Regions from separate parts of the Faecalicoccus sp. genome, predicted to be linked through region 2. Evidence: a T-box and tRNA genes for the amino acid it is inferred to sense, from the RefSeq annotation. Region 2 holds a T-box; the other holds one or more tRNA genes.
The links. The T-box of region 2 lies ahead of lysS (lysine--tRNA ligase). A T-box ahead of a tRNA ligase gene usually reads a tRNA of that ligase, here a tRNA-Lys.

Region 1 (10,815 bases), on a different contig from region 2:
ATATGGATCAGGACTATTGATCATATAGCTTTGTTTAACCACATCCATGATTTCTTCATCACTGAGCGTATCATCCAGACAAACTGAGATCCAACTCTTTTTATTCATATGATAGGCGGGATAAAAGCCGGGTTCCAGTATCTTTACAGCACATTGTTCATCCAGCTTCACATTCAGTATATCGATAAAGCCCGGTGCTTTTTCTTTTAATTTATCGGCTTTGATATGTTGTATGATCCCAAACCATTTTCCATTCTTAGGATGGCGAAATACACCACTAAGCGGATCTCTCTTCCATAAAAATTCCGGACTAACCTGATATTCCTCCAATATCCTTTGTGCAATTCGATTGGCCTGTCTGGATACAAAAGGCGTTTCCTTAAAACAGTGTTCTCGTATATCCTTTAACAATGCGATATATGCTTCCCGAATCTCGGAAACAAAGGTCCCGTTTTGACTTTCGATTCGATAGTTAACATATTCTTCATCCAAGGCCGTATCCCATATCGTCCCCTTTACATGACCATCCTTAAACACAAATACAATCGCTTTAAAACCGGGAACCTGATTTCTGACATAACAATATCCCTTTTCTTCTTTGATAAAGCCATAAGATACAAGCAAGTTCCAATCTACCGTATACTTTTTAAAGATCTCATCTTCCAGCATCGTTTTCTCCCATACGCTCCAATAAGATTTCCAAGCCCTGTGATACGGTACTTTGTGGATCATCCGTTACATAGACCGGACAGTTGACTAAACTCTGCAGGTTTTCCTTCAATCCCTTTAACAACATGGTCCCGCCGCAACAAATGATTCCTCGCATGCGTACATCTTCCTGTTGTTCAGGACTCAAGCCGGACAAAAACTGATAGATCCATCTGGCCCATTGTTCACACAATGGATATAACACCGGAACCAGCATATTTTCATCCAACTGCAAAGACATCAATTTTTGACTTTGCATATTCACACCCTGCACCAACATGGTTTTCGGTTGTTTCTGCATCTGTGTCTGCCCGATGTTGATTTTGATCTTTTCAGCCATGGAATCGCTGATCTGCATATGACAACTTTGACGCAGCCATTTTTGGATCAGCAAATTAACATGCCTTCCCGCTACTTTATACTGACTGCTTCTTTGCATCTGCCCGTTACTGAATACGGCAATATCACAATTAGAAGAACCCAGATTTAATACACAGCTGGCAACAGGAATAAACAGATTTAACTGCGCACCGATAGCCGCCACCCAGATTTCCTGTTCAAAATAAACACGATAGGCTCCAAACTCTAATAAATGCTGTTTCAATTCTTCTCTTTGTTGACGATTTAGCGCCATCGGATAACTAAACAATAGAACCGTCTTCTTAAACATTCGAAAAACTTTATAGTCATAGATCAGCTGTTCCAACAAAGCATGTAAGGCATCAAAGTCAATCTTGTTTTGTGATAAAGGCGAAATGACACGGATTTTTTGATCTAAAGATTCTTTCATTTCCTTTGCCTCATCACCGATGGCAAGTACATTGTCTTTTTGATCTAATGCGACCATGCAAGCCTCATCAAAGAGCAAACCTTCGTTTTCCATGACCAGTCGAATTTTATCGGCTCCTAAATCAATACCTACTCGAATCATAATCTTCATCACTTTCTATATATAATATAAGTATAGCATAGTTAAAAGTCAGACTCTATGTTATACTATAAGTGCGCATTCATGTATAAATCATGAAAATAGAAATCATTTCTTCAGAGAATAAAAAAATGGAAATTCCAACCGACTTTACACTTTTGACGATCGTAGAGCATTTGGAAACGGAAAAAGGAAAACAATATCTGGATTATTGGTTGGATTGGGAAGAATTATTTACCCAAATTCATTTGCCCATATGGATTCTAACGCAAGATGAAAGCACAACCATACAGAATTTTTTGAATACGTATGCCACCAGTCTTCAAGCAGGAAAAAGTACCAATAAAGATTTATTTGATCAACTTGGCTGTATTCGTCAAAAATTTGTTTTTGGAAAAACTTATACGATCTTAGATCCGGCGATTTATCTTTTTTATCAGGATACGCTTGTTTATAAGTCGATTCGTACCCACAACAAAGCTATTGGAGAGGCTTATTTAAAAGGACTGGATATCCAATATAAAAATTTTGTGGAAAATTTCAGAAAAAAATTGACATCCAAAAAAGAATTTGTTAGTATAAGAAAGCGCTAAATGAATGGAGGCTTAGCTCAGTTGGGAGAGCATCTGCCTTACAAGCAGAGGGTCAGCGGTTCGAGCCCGTTAGCCTCCACCATTATTATTTTGTGCCGACTTAGCTCAATTGGTAGAGCAACTGACTTGTAATCAGTAGGTTGTGGGTTCGATTCCTATAGTCGGCACCATTATTTTTGACCCGTTAGCTCAGCTGGTAGAGCATTTGACTTTTAATCAAAGGGTCGGGCGTTCGAATCGCCCACGGGTCACCACTTTGCAGGTGTAGTTCAATGGTAGAACTTCAGCCTTCCAAGCTGACTACGTGAGTTCGATTCTCATCACCTGCTCCACATTGTCTCGAAAGCCTTTAGATGAAGGCTTTTTTATTTTTTTCCTGTTCATGACAAATTCAATACAAACCATATTTCACTTTCTATCCAATAAATAGAATCAGCCGACTAACTCCATTATAATCGGCTGATATTTTTTTACTCCTTAAAGAATGCTTCATAAATATCTTTTAGTTGCTTGGTTTCTTCTTCTGTCATTTCTCTTTCATTAGGATCATAGCTATCTACTGTTCCAATATGAGAATTCTTTACTTTTCCATCTTTCATCTCTACGACCATCGGTACATACAAGGTGAGCTGACCATCTTCATTCGTTTCCATATACTCACCCAAATAATTGATGATTCTTTCCTTTTGTTCATCATCATACAAAAGATTATGATCTTCATCTCTGGTCTTAATATAGTAAACCTCTTTCTGATGCTCCTGTGCCACTTCTTTTAAAACCGGTGCAGCATCCTGGCACCATGGACAATCTTCATAGCCAAAATAATATACGCCATCTTCCTGATCCTCTAGTTTTTGTAACACATCTTCCATCGTTAATGCTATAAACCAATCGTCTTTTTGGCTATCCGTTTCATCAATACTGCAGGCAGACTGCTCCTCACAACCTTTCGGAGTCTCAGTCTTTGTTTCCTGTTGCTTATTGATCAAGATCCATAGAACAACACCACATATCATAATTCCTGTACATAGAGTAAATAAGGCAACTTTTCTTTGGTTCATTAAAATTCTCCTTGTTGTTGATTTTTATCTATTGTATACGAATATACCTATAAAAACTATATATTAACTCTAATTTTATTGATCTTGATTTTGTTTGTCCCTGATAGTACATTCAATTTTAGAGAACATTTCTTTCATTTGATAAAAAATCATTGTTTCTTTCTTTATAGAATAGTAGTTCTTTGTTCCTTCTTTTCGCAATTCAAGAAGACCGGCATTCTTTAAGATTTGTAAATGATGCGATACAGCCGGTCTTGATAGATAGGTATGTTGTGCAAGCTCATTAACACGAAGTTCCTTTGGCTCTTGTTCCAACAATGTTAAAAGGATGAGCTGTCTGGTTTCATCTCCCAAAGCTAAAAAGACTGTGCGCAAACTTAAAAAATCTTTACGGAGATCTTTGATCCTTTTTTGACACGCTTCCTGCAACGAATTATCGACTTTGGACATGAAGCGCCTCTCTTTGTACACCACGTGCATACTTTATAGAAGGATACCCTATCACAAGCGTTGTCTGTACTTTTTTACCTTTAGGAATTTTCAACATTCGCTTCAACTTTATAGAAGTATGAGCTGCCAGTGTAAAAAAACCACTGTATAAAACGCCAAGACCATGTGCTTTGGCCATAAGTGCCATGGCCGAAGCCGCCAATACCGCATTCGTTTTATCCTTACCGACAACAACGATTACCAAAGGTGCCTTTTTGAAAAAGAAATGATCATCAATTAGAAATTCTCTATATCTTTTACTAAATAAATTCAGCCCTTTTAAAAGTTTTCGAAACAAATGTACGGCAATCTTTTCTGCCTGCTCCTGCTCTTCCTGCAACAAGATCAGTTCCACATCTCGCATATTTCTGGCAGTAGGCATATAACGAGCTGCTTCCAGGAGATCTTGTATCACATCGTTTGAAATCTCTTTTTTCTGAAATTGGCGTACAGAACGATTTGTTTGAATAGTGTATAAAAATTCTTTAGGATCCATTTCCTTTTGATCGCATTGAATGGGTTCTTGATCAAAGCCTGTCATCGTTACCGCATTTTGTGGACAGATTGCCACACAATGACCACATTTCATACAGTCCTGCGATTGAATTTGTGCTTTGTTTTGTATCAGTCTGATATTTTGCTCCGGACAATCTTTGATACATTGTCTGCATCCTATACATTTTTGCACATCAATCTTTATGTCATGTTTCATACTACTTCCTCCAGTTTTTGAATCAACAGCTTTGCGACAGTTCTGGATGACCATGGATTTTGCCCGGTAATCAGTCTTTGATCCTCAATCGCATAGCTTGTAAAGAATCTTTTCTTTGAATAAAATGCTCCCTTTTCTTTAAGAGCATCTTCCGTAGAAAAAGGGACCAGGTTTCGTTTCCGGCTTAACAACTCTTCTGTGTTGGTAAAGCCTGTCACATGTTTATTTTTTAGTAGAGGTTGCCCGTTACCATCACTTAGAGGCAATAAACCAACTACACCATGGCATACGGCACTGATATATCCTTTTTGTTCATAAATCGTTTCCGCAATCTGTTTCAGTTCTGTATTCTCTACAAAATCCCACAGGACACCATGTCCTCCGGTATAATAGATTGCCTGATAGGCACAGGGATCGATCTCTTGCGGCTTTTGGGTCTTTGCCAAAGCTCGATCGATAAAATCTCTATCTTTATACCATTTATAATCGATAGAATCAGCATATTTTATGGAAACCGGATCAATAGGCACATAGCCACCTGCCGGACTGACAAAATCCACCTCATAGTTCATCTTGACCATTTCATCATAAAAATGAATCAGTTCTCCCAACCATAAACCGGTCGGCTTATCAATTGCTCCATATGTGCTTATATTGGTTTCTACGATCAGTATCTTTTTCATCGTTACATTCCTTTCGTTTATTCGTTTGAACCACTATACCATAAACCGATTGTTGTTGTCTGATTGGTAAAGAAAGTCTTTCCCATTCAATTTGAATATGTTAAGGACTAATTTCTGATATTAGTAAATCTCATCGATTCTTTATGTAAAAAACTTGCATGTCTAAAATTCAACATGCAAGTTCATTTACTATTGATTATTCATCCCCCAGTTTGCTGGCGACAAACCATCCTGCAATAAAAGAAATCAGACCTATAACGATCATCATAATCGAGGATTGACTCCAGTCCGTTTTTAATAGGATTGCTACAGGACTGGCCGTTATCAAACCAATGATAGCATAATACGCTGATGTTTCCCAACGCATTAAAATCCATTCAATTAGCTTAGCAATCGCAAAAATACCAAAAACAACGCCAACACCGAACGGAATCATCACCATACAGCAGTTGATGAAAGCCGGTATATCAAAACTTGTAATAGCATCTACAGTTTGATTTACATAAGATAAAATCGTTTCATAATAACCTAAAAGCATCAACATCATAGACCCACTCACACCAGGAATAACCATGGTAGCCGCTGCAATGATTCCCACAAACAGCAAAACAAGAAATTGTAAAAGATCCACTTGAAGCCTTTGTGCTGAACCACTATCTTCTCCTATAACAGCCATACCAACCACAATAGCAAAGAAAATCAACAAAGGAATCCAATTACTTGATTTTACGGGATTTGATCCTTTTACCTTTTTTAAAATAAATGGCAGGCTTCCGACAATCAAGCCGCAAAACGCAAAATTTGTCGGAATGGGATAGTTCTGTAAGAGAAATTCAAACAGGCGGGATAAAATAACAATAGCCAAAGCAGCACCAAAGAAAATTGGCAATAATAACTTCATACTACTTTTAAATTCACTCTTTAAATGAGTAATAGAGTGAATCAACTTATCATACAATCCCATGGCCACCATCATCGTGCCACCACTTACTCCCGGAATAATGTTGGCAATACCAACAATCATTCCCTGAAGAATCATCTTTATCATAGGTACCTCCTTAAAAACCATGTATGAAATATATCATAGAAAGACATTATCTACAAATTAATATTTCGTATAGATACAATACGCTTGTATTTACAAAGTCCCTTTTTTATAATGGATAAAAAGAAATGGAGGTCTGTATGAATAAAAATATCATTGCGATGCTTCTCTATTTTTTAGCCGCTCTATTATTTCTACTTTATGTATTTATTAAGACACCGACCGTTCTGGCAGGATGCATCATTTTGATCATCGCCGTTATTTACTCTCGGATGAATAAAAAATCTTCTTAAAGAAAATGACAATTCCCTCTCAGGAATTGTCATCGTTCAACGAATTCAATAAAATTTTATAAGTTTTGTGTCACTTCAACTTTTACTTTGTTTTCTGCTTCCAGATCATATGTGATCTTTGCGACTTCATCCAAATGATGTTTTAAGATACCTTGTACCGTATCAAAAACCTCATCTTCTTTTTCCTGAGATGGACAGTCATACTCAATACTGGTCACAACATGTTTTTTTGTAGAAATAGATTTCAATTCATCAATTGCACTCATATTCATATACCTCGTGCTTTTAGTCTAATCTGTTTTTTACCGTTTGTCAAACCGCATAGTAATTTAGAATGTCTGCCGGCTTTAACTGACTTTTTTGGGCAAAATCCATATCCTGAATCAATTTCCCTTCATTTAAGATAAACAGACGATTTCCATTATCCAAAGCATCCTGAATATTATGCGTGATCATTAACGCTGTCATATGCTCTTTTTGAATCAGTTCATTGGTAATTTCCAGAATCTTTTGCGCACTTTTAGGATCCAGAGCCGCTGTATGCTCATCCAATAATAAGATCTTTGGCGGATTTAACACAGCCATCATCAAAGCTACCGCCTGTCTTTGCCCACCGGATAAAAGTCCGATCGGTGTCTTTAAACGATCTTCCAAGCCCATGTCCAAGGTTTTCAGCTTTTCCTGAAAATAGGCACGATCCTGTTTATGCACCGCCAGAGAAAACTTTCCATATTTCCCGGAAGAATACGCCAAAGCAAGATTTTCTTCCACCGTTAGATGCGGGGCTGTTCCATGCTCCGGGTTTTGAAACAAGCGACCGATATAGCGAGCCCGTACATGCTCCTTCTGTCGTGTAATATCTTCCGAATCCAGAAAAATCTTTCCCTTCGCCGGTTTTAATGCACCTGTAATCACATTAAACAATGTACTTTTTCCGGCCCCATTACTGCCCAGCATCGTGATAAAATCACCATCCTGGATCGTAGCGCTGAAATCCTCCAATGCGACTTTCTCTAAAGAAGTGCCTTTATTGAAAATGACCGATATATTTTCTAATTTAAGCATTTTCTTTTTCCCTCACTTTCTTTAGATACGGAATGGAAATAGTCAAGGCAACTAAAATGGCAGACATCATATTCATATCGGTTGCCGGAATGCCAAACTGCAGGGCAATCGTGTAAAGCACCCTATAAATACAGGCTCCCACGATGGCACTGGCCAATCCAAAACCAATCGTCTTTTTGCGCAGAATCGCTTCTCCGATAATGATACCAGCCAATCCTAATACCATCATCCCGGTTCCTCCGGTCACATCGGCAAAGTTTTGGTATTGGGCCAGTAAAGCACCGGATAAGGCAACTAGTCCATTGGATAGAGACATACCTAAAAATTTCATGGTATCTACATTGATACTGCTGGATTTGACCATCGTTTCATTATCGCCGGTCGCCCGCAACATCAAACCGGTATTGGTCTTAAAGAAGGCAAATAAGAGTAACCCCACACAAACACTGATTACTACCAGGACCAAAAAAGTAAACGGAATCATCGTAAACACGGAATCCGTATTCAACAAGGCAATATTGGGAGAGCCGGACATGATCCTAAGATTGATGGAATAAAGAGCGGTCATGGTCAAGATTCCGGCCAATAACGCATGAATTTTCATTTTTGTCTGTAAGAATGCTGTGATCAAGCCACACACACAGCCCGCCAGAAATCCTAACAAAAGTCCCAGTATCGGATGCCCCTGTACCGTACATACCGCACATGTAGCCGCACCGGTCGTAAAGCTTCCATCTACTGTCAGATCGGGAATATTTAAAATTCGAAACGAAATATATACGCCCAGAGAAAGGATGGAAAAGATCAATCCTAACTCTAACGCTCTTTCAAGTATTGCCAAGGACACAAAGCTCACTCCTATCTTACATCATCACTAAATGTTCGTTATTTTGAATATCTTCCGGTAAGATAATTCCTAAAGTATCTAATACCTTTTGGTTCACATAAATATTCAAATCATCTTTAAAGACCTTTACCGGTATATCGGCAGGACTTTTACCTTTTAAAATTTCATCCACCATATTGGCTGTTTCTTTACCTAAATTTTCATAATCGATACCAACCGTCGCAAAACCACCGTCCTGCACCATGGAATCAGCTCCGGTATAGAATGGAACACCGGCATCGAGTGCAATTTGTGATAGAGCTGCCATACCACTGGCAACCGTATTATCATTTGGTGCTAATAAGATATCCACTTGTTCACATAGAACACTGGCAGCACTCTGCAGCTCGGTTAAGTTAGAGCCGGTACCTTCCTGTAATGTCAATCCGTTTTCTTCACAGTATTTCTTTGCCTTTTCTAAGTTTGCCTTGGAATTGGCTTCACTGGCATTGTACAAGAATCCAACTGTCTTGACTTCAGGATTGATTTCTTTAGCTAAGTCTAAGATCTGATCGATCTGTACTTCATCGCTGGTTCCTGTAATATTGCCGGATGGTTTATCCATATCTTTGACTAATCCTGCCCCAACCGGGTCACTGACGGCACTGAATACGACCGGAATCTCATCGGATACATTAGCCGCTGCCTGCGCTGTCGGCGTGGCAATGGCAACGATCGCATCAACCTTTTCATCCTGATATTGTGACATGATCGAAGTCAAATTACTTGTCTGTCCGGAAGCATCAGTAAAATCATATTTTATCGTCTCTCCGTCTTTATACCCCAGCGTTTCCATCTGTTCTACAAACGCATCGCGAATCGTGTTGAGTGAAGTATGGCTCACTAACTGAGAAACACCTACTGTCGGAATATCCGAACCGGATGAGGAACATCCAAACAATACGCTGCAAGTCAATGCGGCAGCTGCCAATTTTGATAAAGTTTTCATTTTGTCTTCTCCTTTTCTTTATCATTGTTTGGATAGCAATTCGCGGGTATAAAAGAAAAAAGTCCCATGTCAAAATACTTTGACACAGGACAAATCGTTTCTTGATCTGCGGTACCACCTGTATTGGTAAAAATACCCACTCATATAAAATGCTATCACATTTCTCTTGTTGTAACGTACAAGTCACGTCTTGGCTACTCACTCGTTTTCACCTTGCCCTTGGAAGTCCATTTGCAGAACTGTTACGATCAGGCTTTCACCACCCCTGACTCGCTTGGCGCACATCTTTCTGTTTGATCTCTTCCGCCTTGGTTTACTATAGGATACTCCATAAATGAAAAGAACGCAACATTTTTATGAAAGAAATTTTCAATTTATTCTTTTTCCATTCCTTCACTGTATGCCAGGCGATCTTCCTGCGTAATCTTGCGTTGCACCCGACATGGATTGCCAAAGGCAATAACGCCTTCCGGAATATCTTTGGTTACGATGCTTCCAGCACCGATGATAGAATCCTTTCCGATCGTTACCCCCGGACAGATGACACAATTAGCTCCGATCCACACATTTTCACCAATGGTAATGGGTTTGGACGTATTCATTCCTTCTTTGCGCTGTGCTGGAAACACGCCATGCCCGGCACATGCTATGCTTACATTCGGTCCAATAAAAACGCCATTTCCAATATGTACCGGTGATGTATCCAATATCACACAATTATAATTAATGACACAAAATCCATCAAAATGAATATTAAAGCCATAATCACAATGAAATCCCGGCGCAATATTGACATGATCGCAACAAGTACCAAATAAAGTCTGTAAGATTTCTTTGTTGTCAGGATCTTGATCATGTGACTGACAAAGCTTTCTTGTCTTTTCCTGTAAGGTAAATGGTGTTTTAGTAAAGTGCGCTACATAGCCTTCTTTGCTTTGAATCCTCTTTTTATAATCCATACATTCTCCCGTAGAAAAAAAGTTCCGTGCCTGCACAGAACTTCTTCTTTCTATTTTACTTCATGTGTCCAACCGTAGGTATCTTCCAGATCACCCCACTGAATACCAGTTAATGTATCATAAATCTTTTGTGTCAAAGCACCGGTTTTAAAGTCGTTGATCTGCACGACATCACCCTTATAATACAATTCCCCAATCGGACTGATAACAGCAGCGGTTCCGGTTCCCCAGGCTTCCTGTAATGTACCATCATGTCCTGCTTTCATCAGATCGTCGATGGCCAAATGTCTTTCTTCTACTTTGTAACCCCAGTCACGCAAGATGTGTAAGATGGAATCACGTGTAACGCCTGGTAAAACCGTTCCTTCGGTCGGTGCTGTAATGATCGTATCGTTGATTTCAAACATTACGTTCATAGAACCTACTTCTTCCACATATTTACGT
Region 2 (14,370 bases):
GGCATTATATTCCATAACGATCGGCAGCATCATTGCACAGGCAACACCATGTGGTGTATCATAAACTGCACCCAGCGTATGAGCCATAGAGTGGGCAATTCCTAGTCCAACGTTTGAGAATCCCATACCGGCGATATACTGGCCTAAAGCCATACCTTCACGTCCTTCTTTTTCATTGGCTACCGCACTGCGTAAAGAACGGCTGATGATTTCAATGGCCTTTAAATGGAACATATCTGTCATTTCCCAGGCAGCTTTTGTCGTGTAACCTTCAATCGCATGCGTCAATGCATCCATACCTGTAGAAGCGGTTAGACCTTTAGGCATTGTAGACATCATATCAGGATCTACAACGGCAATGACCGGCATATCGTGTGGATCTACACAAACGAATTTTCTTTTTCTTTCTACATCGGTAATAACATAATTGATGGTAACTTCGGCAGCGGTTCCGGCTGTTGTCGGAACGGCGATAATAGGAACACAAGGTTTAGTAGTGGCAGCAGTTCCTTCTAAGCTTCGTACATCTTCAAATTCCGGGTTGGCAATGATGATTCCAATGGCTTTAGATGTATCCATAGAAGAACCTCCACCAATGGCAATGATGTAATCGGCGTTAGCTTCTTTAAAAGCTTTTACACCGTTTTGTACATTTTCAATCGTTGGATTCGGTTTGATATCTGAAAAGATTTCATATTCCAATCCTGCTTCATCCAATACATTGGTAACTTTTTCTGTGACTTTGAATTGAATCAAGTCCGGATCGGAGCAGACCAAAGCTTTTTTAAAAGCTCTTGCCTTGGCTTCATTGGCAATTTCCTGGATGGCACCAGAACCATGATACGATGTTTCATTTAACATAATTCGATTTGACATAGTGTTTTTCTCCTTTTCTGTAAGCGCTTTATCAATTCAATTGTAACGATTTATGTTTAAAAAGATAAGTTACAGAATGAGGAAAGTGTCACATTATAATAAATCAATGGAAACAAAAGCTTTCTTGACTTCCGGTGGCATCGCATCACATAGCTGGCTTGCCAGTGCATCCGGAGAAATTGGTGTATCTTCCAATAACCATTTTACCGTCATGTATATAGAAGACTGACAATACATTTCCAATTGAAACTTTAAAATAGAAGATAAAGGCATCCCTGTTTTACTCTGGATTTGATCTGTGTAAAAAGATAAAATCAGTTCAAAATCATGATCTCTTAAATTATTTTGATCATCGTTTTGAAAAGCGGCTCTAAAAAACAATTTTTCCTGAAGGATAAAAGTAAACTTCTTAAACAAAGCTTCATAAATCGTCTTTCCTTCTCCCATATGTTGAAAGGATTCTTGTAGGATCTTATCAAAATACCAGTTAACCAAATCTTGTTTATCTAAAAAATGTCGGTAAAATGTCTGACGAGATAGATTACAAGTATCTGTAATATCTTTTACAGTAATCTTTTCATAGGGTGATTTCTTCATACATGTTTTTAGTGCATCCGCAAAAATATATTTTGTGTCCATAAGTACTCCTGTTTCTTGGTAATATCATAAGAAAAAATGAACGAAAAATAAAATTTTTTCCAAAAAAAGTCGGATCAAATTTCAAAAAAGACTGAACTTTGAATTGATGTATGTATAGATAATACAGAAAATCTTCCAATGAATTAAAAAGCTTTCCGGACTTTCTAAGAAAGTCATAATGGAGAATGCATGATTTCATTGTGCATTCTTTTTTCTAGTGATAAAATAAATCCGTTTTGAAGGGTGTTGCTTATGAATATTGTGGAGAAATACGGTGGGACAAGCGTGGGTTCCATAGAACAAATACAAGCGATTGCCAAGCATGTAAAAGAGATGCGCGAAGCGGGACATACTTTGATTGTTGTCGCCAGTGCCATGGGAGGCATGACCAATAAACTGATCGATCTGGCTAGTCAGGTTTCTGATCATATCAATACAAGAGAGCTGGATTCTTTATTGTCAACAGGTGAACAAAGAACAATTACCTTATTGGCAATGGCTATTGATGCATTGGGCATACCGGCTGTTTCACTGACCGGCTATCAATGTGGTTTTATTACCAGTCATCATCATGCACACGCACGTATCAAGGATATCGATCTAACCAATGTTAAAAAGCATTTAGAACAAGGAAAAGTGGTTGTCGTAGCCGGTTTTCAAGGGGCTACAGAACATGGCGAAATTACGACATTGGGAAGAGGCGGCAGCGATACTACAGCAGTAGCGTTGGCCGCTAAATTAGGATGGGCTTGTCATATCTATACGGATGTCAATGGCATTTATACGATCGATCCGCGACTCTATCCAAAGGCAAAACGATTAAAAGAAGTCAATTATCAGGAAATGATGCAGATGGCCTGTCTCGGATCTGGCGTCTTAGAAACTCGCAGTGTAGAATTGGCCAGTAAATATCAAGTGCCGCTGTATCTTGGAAAGGCATTGGAAGGTTCAAAAAAGAGAGGAACATGGATCATGGAACATACAAAACAATTGGAAGATATGCCCATTACAGGCTTAAGTGTAAAAGATGATTATGCGATCATGCGTATCAGCCACATTGAAAATGATGGTGTCTTTTTAGGAAAGCTTTTCCAAATGATTGCGGATCTAAACATCAACCTGGATACAATTTCGCAGCAGTTGGATGATGAAGGAAAGGCGAATTTCTCTTTCTATTGTACAGAAGAACAAAGTCGTATGATCATGGAAAATATGGATAAAGTAGGACAGAATTACCCAATTACCCGTATGCTCGGATTTATTAAGCTTTCCTTGGTAGGCTTGGGAATATCAACGCATAGTGGAATTGCTTCGAAAGTATTAAATACATTACGTGAAAACAATATTCCTTATTATATGATTACTTCCAGTGAAATCTCCATTTCATTGACAATTGACGCACAAGATAAGGAAAAAGCCATTCAAGTATTGGGGAAAGCCTTTGATTTATAGAATATGCGACATTTCATAAATTATAGAAAAGAATGAAGGAAAGGGATGAAAGAGATGATTCATTTTGATTTACATATGCATTCGAATCAAAGTGGTGATGGACAATTTACACCGGCTGAGCTTGTGCAGATGTTAAAAAAGGCGGACATTCAAGTAGCGGCATTGAGTGATCACGATACTGTTAAAGGTGTTCCGGATATGATGGTGGAAGGGAAAAAAGAAGGAATACAAATAATACCGGCCATCGAATGTTCTACCTTATTAGGAGATTATGATGTACATGTATTAGGATATGGAATCAATTTGGATGATCCTTATTTTCAGACGTTACAGGAAAACATACAAAAAAAGAATGATGGTGTATTTCATCAAAGAGTTGAAAAACTTCGGCAAAAATATGGAGTAGAAATCGATGAAGAAAAGGTAGTCAGAGATGCCAATGGAACCAATCCATGGTTTATTATGATGACAAGACTCTTCCAGGATCCTCGTTATCAGAATATCGAAGATTTTAAAGATTATATTCCCGGTGGCAAGCGCAGTGATCCGGCACCGGTCAATTTCTTTTGGGACAAATGTATGCCAGGCAGCGATCTTTATGTAAAAGCATATAATCCGGATTTTAAAGAAACGATACAAAAGATTCATGAAGTGAATGGCTTGGCGATCATTGCACATCCTTATCAGACATTTTATAAACAGGAAGAACGTCTGCAGTATGCTTTAGACTGTGGTATTGATGGATTAGAAGCTTACAGCAACTATCATCAAGATTATCATAATGAATACTATGAACAATTTGCCAGAGAACATAATTTGTTAATTACTTGTGGCAGTGATTTTCATGGAGAGAAAAAGCCAAGCATACGCATGGGGGAATATGGTTTACATAAAGATGGAACCCCATTTTTAGAAAGCTTTTTGAAGGCATTGGAAAAAGAATAGAAGGATTTTTATGAGAGTAGACAGGTATAGGATATCTACTCCTTTTTTGGAGCTGCATGAAAGTGTTTTTTCATATTGTTTAAGAATAAAGAGTTATCATTAGCATAATTAGTTAAAATGATAACTCTTTGTCTTAATTTTTGTGATGAAATTTATTTAAAACCAGTGAATTGGTTCTTTACCATGTGCAACGAGAAATTCGTTGCATTTTTTAAAATGCCCATTGCCAAAGAATCCACGATAAGCGCTTAATGGACTTGGATGAGAACTTGTCAGGACCAAATGATTTGGGTTATTCAAAAAACGACGCACTGCGCCTGCTTTAGATCCCCACAATAAGAAGACCACTGCGTCTTCTTTTTCATTGATGCGCTGTATGGCAGCATCCGTAAAATTTTGCCAGCCAATATTTTGATGGGAAAGAGGTTTTGAATCTTCTACGGTCAAAATAGGATTTAATAATAAGACTCCTTGTTTAGCCCAATCTGTTAAATCACCATTACGATGCAGTTTAACATGATATTCATCCTCAATCTCTTTGTAAATGTTAACTAATGAAGGAGGAATTTTAACGTTGGGTGCTACACTGAACGCAAAACCTTGTGCCTGTCCGGGTTGATGATATGGATCTTGCCCCAGAATAACAACCTTTGTATCCTTTAAAGATGTTGTTAAAAAAGCGTTGAAGATTTTTTCTTTTGGTGGATAGATCTTTTTGGTCTTATATTCACGAGCTAAAAAATAATTAATTTTATTCAAATATTCTTTTTGAATCTCTGTATCAAAAAGTTCTTGCCAGTCATTATTAAAGTTCATTGTAAACCTCCATGGATTATTTGTACGAAGTCTATTATAATACTAATCATGAATCTACAGGAAAAAATTTCATGGATGGAATCTAAGAAAAGTAAAAATATGGATTTGGTTGATTACCGAGAAATTATGGATCGGTATTTACCATACCATAAGAAACTCAAAAAAATTCAGGTAGCTGGTACAAACGGAAAGGGCAGTACATGTCGTTGGATGGCTTTGATGCTGGAAGAACTGGGCTATCAAGTTGGTGTTTTTACATCTCCGCATTTAATCGTTCATAATGAAAGAATACAAATCAATGAAACAATGATCTCTAATTCGGATTTAGAGCGTTTGTTTGATCAATATCAAAATGTCTTTATAGAACATCAAATGACCATGTTTGAAATGGATTTGTTTTTGGCCATTGCTTATTTTTTAGAAAAGAGAGTTGATTATGCCATCATAGAAGTGGGTTTAGGTGGAAGACTGGATGCGACCACAGCTTTAGATTATGATGTGACAGTATTGACCAATGTTGGTTTAGAACATACTGAAATCTTGGGGGATACAATAGAAAAGATTGCGCAGGAAAAGAGTGGTATCTTCAAGCCAGGGGTATTAGCTGTTTGTGGGGAAGATAAGCCACAGGCGCAACAAGTTATTGAACAAAATGTACGAGCCAAAAGAATACCATTTTATTATTCTTATCTACCAGAATATAAAAAAGTAGGAAAAAAATATTGGATCGACTCGATGGATGGCATCCTTGTTTTTGATCAGCCTTTTTACCAGATGAAAAATTTTATACTGGCCTGCGATACATTGTATCATTTAGGTTTTCGCCTGCGTTATAATACGCTTCAAAATGCTATTGATCATTTTGTTTTTTTGGGACGCTGTATGATATTAAGAAAAAGGCCGTTGCTGGTGGTGGATGGTGCTCATAATCTGGATGGTATCAATGCATTGGTAACCTCCATAAAAACTTGGCAGGGGGATATCTATTTTTCGGTTTTAAAGGAAAAAGATGCAAAGCACATGTTAGATGTTTTAACGAGTCTTCAAGGACAGATTCACCTGGTCAACTTTTCATCGGACAGACTTTATCCTCTGGAAACATTGGGATTTGAGGTACTATCTATGGAAGAAATGGAAAAAAGACTTCAAATGACACATCAAAGAGCTTTAGTGTGTGGTTCTTTGTATTTTGTCGGTGAAGTCTTAAAATGGTTTAATTCGAAGTAATAGAAATGGAAACATATTCACTGATCCCCTCCGTACGGGTTGGAAATCCCCAACCATGAATACCGGATGTTGTGATTTGTGTAAAGTTTCCTTTTTTTATCATGCCATAACCGTGTTCAAAAATTCCTAAAGAATTTGCCAAAGAGCCGACTGGGAAAATTTGACCGCTATGTGTATGTCCGCTTAACTGAAGATCGACCCCGAGTTCTTTACAGAGTTTTAGATCGCTGGGTTGATGATCAAAAACAACGATATACGAATCTAAGTCACATGTTTTCATAAGGCTATGCAGGGATCGTCTATTTTCTTCCAAGTCTTCTCTGCCGATTAAGGTGATGTTTCCAAAATGCAGGATATCATCCTGTAAGACGGTGATACCATTGGATTCGATCACTTCTTTTAATGTTTCTTTGGAAAAAACGGGATCATTTGCGTAATGTTGGTTATCATGATTGCCAAAAACATAATAGACATCAGCAGTTTTTGTCAGTTTGCCCAGTGTCTGAAATACCGTTTTCATTTGATCAACGGTTGTGAACTCATCAACGATATCTCCGTTAAGAATATAAAAAGAAGGCTTTTCTTTTTGAAGATCTTTTACGATGCTACTTAACTCTTCTTCCGTCATGACATTTGGATAATGTAAATCGCTGATCATGACGATTTTGGTATCAGGAATGTTTTTTGATGTTTGAAGATCATACGTTGTTTTTTCAATATTCTTCATATTGAAGATGCCGTAAATGCAGATTGTTATTGCCAACAAAAAAGGAATAAAGAAGATCCATCCTTTTACATCCTGATGAAAGATCAAACAGATAAGCTGCGTGATTAGAAGACAAAACAAGAGATGTAAATAAAAGATAGGGAAGATCGTATTAAAAGTGATACAAGGCAGCACAAATAATAACAATAATCCCCATAAAGCCCATGAAGGAAACTGCGGAAACCAGCGATGAATCAACAGAAAAAGATCTACGACCAACAAAAGGCAAAGGATTGCCAAGCCCATCTTTAAATAAATCATGGCAACACCTACTCAAATTCATCTACGTCTTTATGCATGACATCACTGCTTTTCCATTCCCAGTGAATCAAGAAAGTGATAGCCGCTTTGACTAGGATCAAAGCGCCGATCTGCAGGATTTCCGCAAGACTTCTTACCGTGATTGTCCGTACAATTTCAGCGGCCAGCTTGAAGGTCAAGGCAATACTTAAACCGCGTAATAACGGCTTTTTACTGTTTTTATCTTTACGAAATGTAGCAAGCAAAGAATGAAACGTACTGTAGATGACACTTGCCAGGGAAAGAGCTTCTAAAAAATAAACGGTCAAATAGGCAATCTGAATCAGCCATTCGTGCAGTTGTTCAATTAAAGTTTCCATTATGCACCTACTTTCCTAAACAGAATTTTGAAAATAACGTATCTAGTAAATCTTCTCTATGGACTTCTCCAAGAATTTCTTTTAAATGGTTATGTGCTTCCTGAATATCTATTTCCACCAGATCGGGTTCCATCATCATTTCCATTGCCTGTTTTGCGCGAAGCATATCTTGTTTGGCAAGGTTTAATAAACCAATTTGTCGTTCGTTCGATAAAACAGGTTCTTCCTTGAGAAGATCTTGTTTATATATGTTCTCTAAAGCATCTAGAAGAGGTTGTATTTGATGGTTTTTGGCAGAGATCCAAATTCCCTCTTGGTCTTGATGTTGCAGGTCTTCTTTATTAAAAAGGATGAGACGTCGTTTATCCTTTGTTTGTTTTAAGAGAATTTGATCTTCTTTTGTTAAAGGACTGCTTCCATCTAAAACAAGTAAAACAAGCTGTGCCTTCTGTAACATCTGCTGGCTTTTTTCAATACCAATCTGTTCAATCTTATCGCTTGCTTTACGAATTCCGGCTGTGTCGATTAAGTTTAACTGCACGGAACCGATATGAATCTGTCCTTCCACTATATCTCGGGTCGTGCCGGCAATATCAGTTACAATGGCTTTATCTTCTTCTAATAAAGCATTGAGCAGAGAACTTTTGCCCACGTTTGGCCGTCCGATGATTACGGTATCGATCCCTTTTTTTAACAACTGTCCGGTTTGAACGCGTTTTAATATTTGATCGATTTTACTAAGCCAGTCGTTGGTTTTAGGTAAAAGTTCCTGTGTAGTCAGTTGTTTGATATCTTCATATTCCGGATAATCAATGTTGACTTCGATTTGTGCAATAATGTCTAATAGCTCGTCAATAAGAGGTTGAAGCAATTTTTTGACGCTTCCTCGGATTCCCTGGATGGCCAAACTGGCAGCCGTATCGTTGCTGGCATCAATCATATCTTGCACAGCTTCTGCCTGTGACAGGTCGATCCTTCCATGATAAAAGGCGCGTTGAGTGAATTCTCCGGGTTTAGCTAATACAGCTCCCTGGCTTAAAACGATCGATAAAACCTTTCGTGTAATAAACACGCCACCATGGCAGTTGATTTCTACGATATCTTCGCGTGTATAAGTTTTAGGGGCCCGAAAAACAGAAACAAGGACTTCATCCACTGGTTTGCCGGCTTCATCTAAGATATTTCCGTAATGGATGGTATGGCTTGGTACATCGCTTAGATCTTTGGTAAAAATTTTATTTGTGATGGGTATGGCTTGTTCTCCGCTGATTCGGATAATAGAAATAGCGCCATCCTGTAAAGCGGTAGAAATGGCACAAATCGTATGTTCAAACATGAAACCATCCTTTCTCTTGTATCTATTTTAACATAAACCTATAATAGACATATGAGAACATATAGTAAAGAAGAAATAAATGCGGTTGCCGATGCACTGCAGAATCACAAAATTATTGCCTTGCCGACAGATACAGTTTATGGAGTGGGTGTGATGTATGGAGATTTAAAGGATCTGCAGCGACTGAAAAACGCAAAGCACAGACCGGAAACCAAACCGATTCCGATGATGGTATCTTCCATAGAGCATATGGAACAAGTAGCTGTAGTTGACGAAAGAGTAAAAAAGATCGCAGAACGTTTTTTGCCCGGCGCTTTGACATTAGTGTTAAAGGTCAAAGACAACGTACCAAAAGAATATACAAACGGTTTAGATACGATTGCGATTCGTATTCCGGATGAGCCTTTTATTCTTCGTGTGATTGATGAATTAAATACCCCGTTATTGGTAACCAGTGCCAATCAATCCGGAGCTAAGACCGCATTGACCAGCGATGATGTGTTTGAACAGCTTCCTGATATTGATGGAATTGTATTAGGCACATGTAGAGCATTACAGGCCAGCACGATCGTAGATTGTACACAGGAAAAGTTAAAGATTCTTCGCCCGGGCCCTATCACTTTAGAACAGTTGGAGGCATGTTTGTAAAAAACGGATGGATCATAAAGCCAGAGATATATACCTATCCTTTAAAGGTAAATATCCCTGGTATTTTTTAGTTTGGATCGAAGCCATCAAATAAGTCATCAATGTTTAAAAGCTTGGCGTGATCTAAAGCGGCTTGTCGGACTACCGGTTTTGTGAATCCAGACTTGGAAACAAAATATAGATATTTTTCTTTTACTCTAGGAAAAGCTTTTGTGGCGTTAACTAAATCTTGATATTCCTCTAAAGGCATTGGATTTGAAGTGAATTTACACTCCACAAATAATGCTTTTGCCTGCGATTTATCCAAGGCTAGAACATCTACATCGTCTTGAGCTTTAATAAAGGGATTTGTCCCCCACCATTTACCAATGTGATAAGGAATAAAAGGCAAATTTCGCTTTTTGGCTTGCCGAATAAGATATTCTTTACAAATTCCTTCAAAAGCATCTCCCATATAACTTGAAATATCTTCCATGATTTCATCTGCAGCCTCTTTAGCTCCAAGGATTTCATAATATGTGTTATCTGTAAATGAATAACGAAACCAGAATTTTAAGAAATTATCTTTAATGACATAAATGGATTTTTTTGATTTTTCACTTTCGCCACAAGGCACACGTTTTTCTACCAAGCGCAAAGTTTGAAGCGTTATAAGGTATTTTGATACTTTTGTGCGATCTTCATGAATGTAATCAGAAATATCAATGATTCGATTTTTTCCTGACGCAATGGCAGAAAGAATTGAATTATAGATATTTGTTTCTCTTAGTTCAGCTTTTAAGAGGTTATTTGGCTCTTCGTATAAATAAGCACCGTTTTGAATGATTTTATATGCGATGTTTTCTTTTATGCTTTTTGTAGGATCAAATGCTTCTAGATATCGAGGGATACCACCAAGAATACCATAAGCTAAAAGTTTATCTATATTTGAATAATTAGGAAAAAATATGCTGGAATCAAAATAGTCAAAAGGTTTAACCTCTAAAGTAGCGGTTTGTCGATCGTGCAAAGGACTCTTGCTTCCCATAATTTCGTTTTCCATGATACTGATAGAGGAACCGCACAAGATTAAGAAGATATTTTTGTTTTTAAAGTCGTGATCAATTGCATGCTGCAAAATAGATTTTACGGACGGATTTTCCGCAATAATATAAGGAAATTCATCAATGACGATTGCAGTTCTATTTTGAACTTTATTTCCTATGTAGCTAAAAGCGTTTTCCCAAGATTTAAAGGAAGCAATAAAAGAATGTTCAAAATGAAGTTGTATCGATTTAGAGAAATCTTCTAGATTCAAAGCATCATTTTTTTCTCGAGCGGGGAAAAAAATTGTATTTGTATGTTTAGAGAATTCCTGTAGCAAAGTTGTTTTACCGACTCTTCTTCGACCATACATAATTAAAAATTCAAAAGTATTATGGCTATATAACTCATTTAAATACGAAATTTCTTTTTTTCGGCCATACATGAAAACACCTGCTTTCTATTTGTATACTTACAAGTAGTATACTTTAAAGTATACAAATTTTCAATTTCAAATACATGTTTGAAATTGAAAGAAAACAGAAGGATTCTTAGTCAAAAGTTCGTTCTCAATACAAATAATAAGAAAGAATTCGAAAGTGTTTGACAAACGAAGATAGGTTTAGTACCATACACCCGTAAAGGCTAAGAAGAGGACGAGTACTTTAAGAAAATGTTTCAGAGAGCTTTTGGTTGGTGAAAAAAAAGCACAGGACTTAAAGGAATAAAACCTTGGAGCTGTATGTATTTCCTGCATTAAAGGAAGCACTGTTTATAGACAGTGGCAGAGATTTTTCAAAGTGATTTGAAAAATGAATTAGGGTGGTAACACGAGCATTCGTCCCTTGGATGGATGCTTTTTTATTTTGTAGAGAAAAGGAGAACAATATGGCACAACAAAAATTAACAGAACAAGAACGAGTACGTCGCCAGAAGATGCAAGATTTGAAGGATATGGGAATTGACCCATTTGGCTCTGCGTATAAAAGAACGACAACTTCTGGAAAAATCATTGCACAATATGAGGATAAGACAAAAGAAGAATTACAGGAATTGGATGTTCATGTAAAGATTGCCGGACGTATTATGACAAAACGTCGTCAGGGAAAAGCCGGATTCATGCACATTCAGGATATAGATGGACAAATTCAGATCTATGTTCGTAAAGATGTTGTCGGCGAAGAACAATATGAGATCTTCAAGAAAAACGATTTGGGAGATATTGTTGGTATCGAAGGTACGATCATGAAAACCGATCATGGGCAGTTATCCGTTCGTGCACAAGTTTATACGCATTTATCTAAGGCTTTACGTCCATTACCAGAAAAATATCACGGATTGACGGATGTAGAAGAACGTTTCCGTCGTCGTTATGTGGATTTGATCATGAATCCAGAGGCTAAGCACATTGCCATCACAAGACCGAAAATCATTCGTGCGGTACAGGAATATCTGGATGGACAGGGATTGATGGAAGTAGAGACACCGGTACTACAGCCGATTTTAGGTGGGGCAGCGGCTCGTCCGTTTGTTACGCATCACAATACTTTGAACATGCCTTTCTATTTACGTATCGCAACGGAACTTCCTTTAAAACGTCTAATCGTTGGTGGTTTGGAAGGTGTTTATGAAATTGGACGTTTGTTCCGTAATGAAGGAATGGATGCCACACATAACCCGGAATTTACAACCGTAGAAGCTTATGTTGCTTACAGTGATCTGCATGGCATGATGGATCTGATTGAAGGTTTGTTTGATCATGTAGCTAATAAAGTTTTAGGAACAACTGAAATTACGTATCAGGGACAAGAGATTTCTTTGAAAGCGCCATTTAAGCGTATAACAATGTGTGATGCGATCAAAGAAAAAACAGGTATCGATTTTAAACAGGTGACAAGTTATGAAGAAGCTTGCCAGCTGGCAAAAGAACACGATATTGAAGTGGAAAAAATTCATAACTCGATTGGACATATCATTCAGCTGTTCTTTGACAAATATGTAGAAGAAACGATCGTGCAGCCAACGTTTGTCTATGAATATCCAATTGAGATTTCTCCACTGGCTAAGAAAAACAGTGAAGATCCTCGTTTTACGGATCGTTATGAGCTGTTTATCTGTGGGCATGAATATGCCAATGCGTTCTCGGAATTAAATGATCCGATCGATCAAAGAGAACGATTTGAAAAACAGTTGGAACTTCGTGATCTAGGTGATGAAGAAGCCAATGAGATGGATGTAGATTATGTAGAAGCTTTGGAATATGGTATGCCTCCAACAGGTGGTGTAGGCTTGGGAATCGATCGCTTTGTGATGTTGTTGACAGACCAGAGAACGATTCGTGAAGTATTATTGTTCCCACATATGAAGTTAACAGGAGAATCCAAGGGTGCCAAGTTAGAAAAGAAATCGCAGGAAGCTGTGTCATCAACTTCTGCAGATGTAAAAAGTATAGTCAATAAGAAGCCAACCATCGATTATTACAAAGTGGAAATTGAACCGTTGTTCAAAGATTTTGTTGATTTTGAAACGTTCTCGAAATCAGATTTCAGAGCCGTAAAAGTCAAAGAATGCCGCGCGGTTCCAAAGAGTAAAAAATTATTAGAGTTTATCTTAGATGATGGAACCGAAGAAGACAGAACGATTTTAAGTGGTATTCATGATTACTATGAACCGGAAGAATTGGTAGGTAAGACTTTAGTGGCAATCACCAATCTTCCACCACGTAAAATGATGGGAATTGATTCCTGTGGTATGATCATATCGGCCGTACATAGCGAAGCTGGTGAAGAACGCTTGAATTTGTTAGTGTTGGATGATGCGATTCCGGCAGGGGCTAAATTATACTAAATCAAAGAATCTCACAAAGAAATGATAAGAACGCTCAGAGTGAACTTTGGGCGTTTTTACATGTTGGTTTAATAAGAGAAACGCGAAATTTTAGATCATTGGAAAAGTAGGTAGTTTTGTATTTGCCATAATCAAAGTGTTTTCAATCAATAAATATTTTGTATTTACAGATTTGCATAATCTGTTATTAACAAACACCAATAGGAGTAACTTTGTATCCTACTGGTGTTTTTGTTTACTTATTTTGTTTTTCCATTGTCTATCATAGAATGCCCAGATGACAAGGGCAATCATCATGCCGGCAGCCGTATCGCTTAAAAAATGAGCGCCCATGACGATTCTGGAAGCCATCATCAAAAAGATACTTGTGCATACGATGATACTGAGCGACAGCTTATGTTTTTGTACAAGTGGCGTTGATAATAAATAGAGTAAAGAACAGGCAAAAGAACTTGTATGGCCGCTGGGGAAAGAAAAACCACCTTTGTGGCAGGGAAGATACCAAACACAAAACTGAGAAGCTTGTTGCATATCTCTAAATCGGATCCTACCCCATAAAACTTTAAAGAGCGTGATTACGATTAAAACCGTAAAGAATAATTGTAAATAGTTTATGATATAAGGCCGAAGTTTATTTTTTTGTTCTGTTGTTAATTTGTAACAGATAAAGATGCTTACTACTAAAGGGGTTAATATGGCTCCAATGGATATGAAGCTAAACCAGGAAGACTCTGTTAAAGTGATAACATTCTGTGAAAAGAGAAGTCCACAGATGAACCAAGGTATAGAAAAGAAAGGATGATTTTGATCTATCAGCAACGCAAAACAAAGCGTTAATATCAATTTGAGCAAAAGGGGCCAGCCTTCCTGCAAAAAGATGCCGATCCTATTTTGGGGGTCGTAGAATAGAGTGTTAATTTCCAAATCCCAAAAGGTGCCGATACATAAGAAGATACATCCAATACTTATCATTGTGACTGTAATGTTTTTATTCATAGATTTTCCTCGTTGCCTCGTATCATAACAAAACATACGAAAAAAGACAATGTACATCAATGCATCTCTTTGTACATAACAATTGTGAAAGTAAGCTGGATGTTTTTGAGATTTCTTTGATGAAAGATGTTTTTCTTTTGACAAACATTAAGAAAAATCGCTAAATTCAACTAAAAAGT

Region 1: it encodes a tRNA-Lys, which carries the amino acid that the T-box ahead of lysS (lysine--tRNA ligase) is inferred to sense. The anticodon was not compared.

What each region holds. Positions count from the first base shown of each region.
Region 1 is NZ_JAXKBY010000025.1:490-11,304, reverse strand. It holds gene U0M88_RS01310 (MmcQ/YjbR family DNA-binding protein) at 1-669, opposite strand, end outside; gene U0M88_RS01305 (rod shape-determining protein) at 656-1,639, opposite strand; gene U0M88_RS01300 (hypothetical protein) at 1,732-2,229, shown strand; tRNA gene U0M88_RS01295 (tRNA-Val) at 2,236-2,311, shown strand; tRNA gene U0M88_RS01290 (tRNA-Thr) at 2,324-2,399, shown strand; tRNA gene U0M88_RS01285 (tRNA-Lys) at 2,408-2,483, shown strand; tRNA gene U0M88_RS01280 (tRNA-Gly) at 2,488-2,561, shown strand; gene U0M88_RS01275 (transporter accessory protein) at 2,700-3,290, opposite strand; gene U0M88_RS01270 (ArsR/SmtB family transcription factor) at 3,366-3,740, opposite strand; gene U0M88_RS01265 (nitroreductase family protein) at 3,724-4,491, opposite strand; gene U0M88_RS01260 (type 1 glutamine amidotransferase domain-containing protein) at 4,488-5,174, opposite strand; gene U0M88_RS01255 (DUF368 domain-containing protein) at 5,371-6,222, opposite strand; gene U0M88_RS01250 (hypothetical protein) at 6,360-6,512, shown strand; gene U0M88_RS01245 (hypothetical protein) at 6,569-6,778, opposite strand; gene U0M88_RS01240 (ABC transporter ATP-binding protein) at 6,825-7,577, opposite strand; gene U0M88_RS01235 (ABC transporter permease) at 7,570-8,424, opposite strand; gene U0M88_RS01230 (ABC transporter substrate-binding protein) at 8,441-9,412, opposite strand; gene U0M88_RS01225 (sugar O-acetyltransferase) at 9,787-10,371, opposite strand; partial or broken gene U0M88_RS01220 (branched-chain amino acid aminotransferase) at 10,422-10,815, opposite strand, start outside.
Region 2 is NZ_JAXKBY010000072.1:2,060-16,429, forward strand. It holds gene fucO (lactaldehyde reductase) at 1-876, opposite strand, end outside; gene U0M88_RS03490 (TetR/AcrR family transcriptional regulator) at 970-1,515, opposite strand; gene U0M88_RS03495 (aspartate kinase) at 1,768-2,967, shown strand; gene U0M88_RS03500 (PHP domain-containing protein) at 3,013-3,912, shown strand; gene U0M88_RS03505 (uracil-DNA glycosylase) at 4,069-4,728, opposite strand; gene U0M88_RS03510 (bifunctional folylpolyglutamate synthase/dihydrofolate synthase) at 4,777-5,955, shown strand; gene U0M88_RS03515 (metallophosphoesterase) at 5,942-6,982, opposite strand; gene U0M88_RS03520 (DUF1622 domain-containing protein) at 6,991-7,341, opposite strand; gene mnmE (tRNA uridine-5-carboxymethylaminomethyl(34) synthesis GTPase MnmE) at 7,349-8,677, opposite strand; gene U0M88_RS03530 (L-threonylcarbamoyladenylate synthase) at 8,729-9,325, shown strand; gene U0M88_RS03535 (ATP-binding protein) at 9,393-10,793, opposite strand; T-box leader at 10,987-11,197, shown strand; gene lysS (lysine--tRNA ligase) at 11,237-13,195, shown strand; gene U0M88_RS03545 (phosphatase PAP2 family protein) at 13,415-14,248, opposite strand.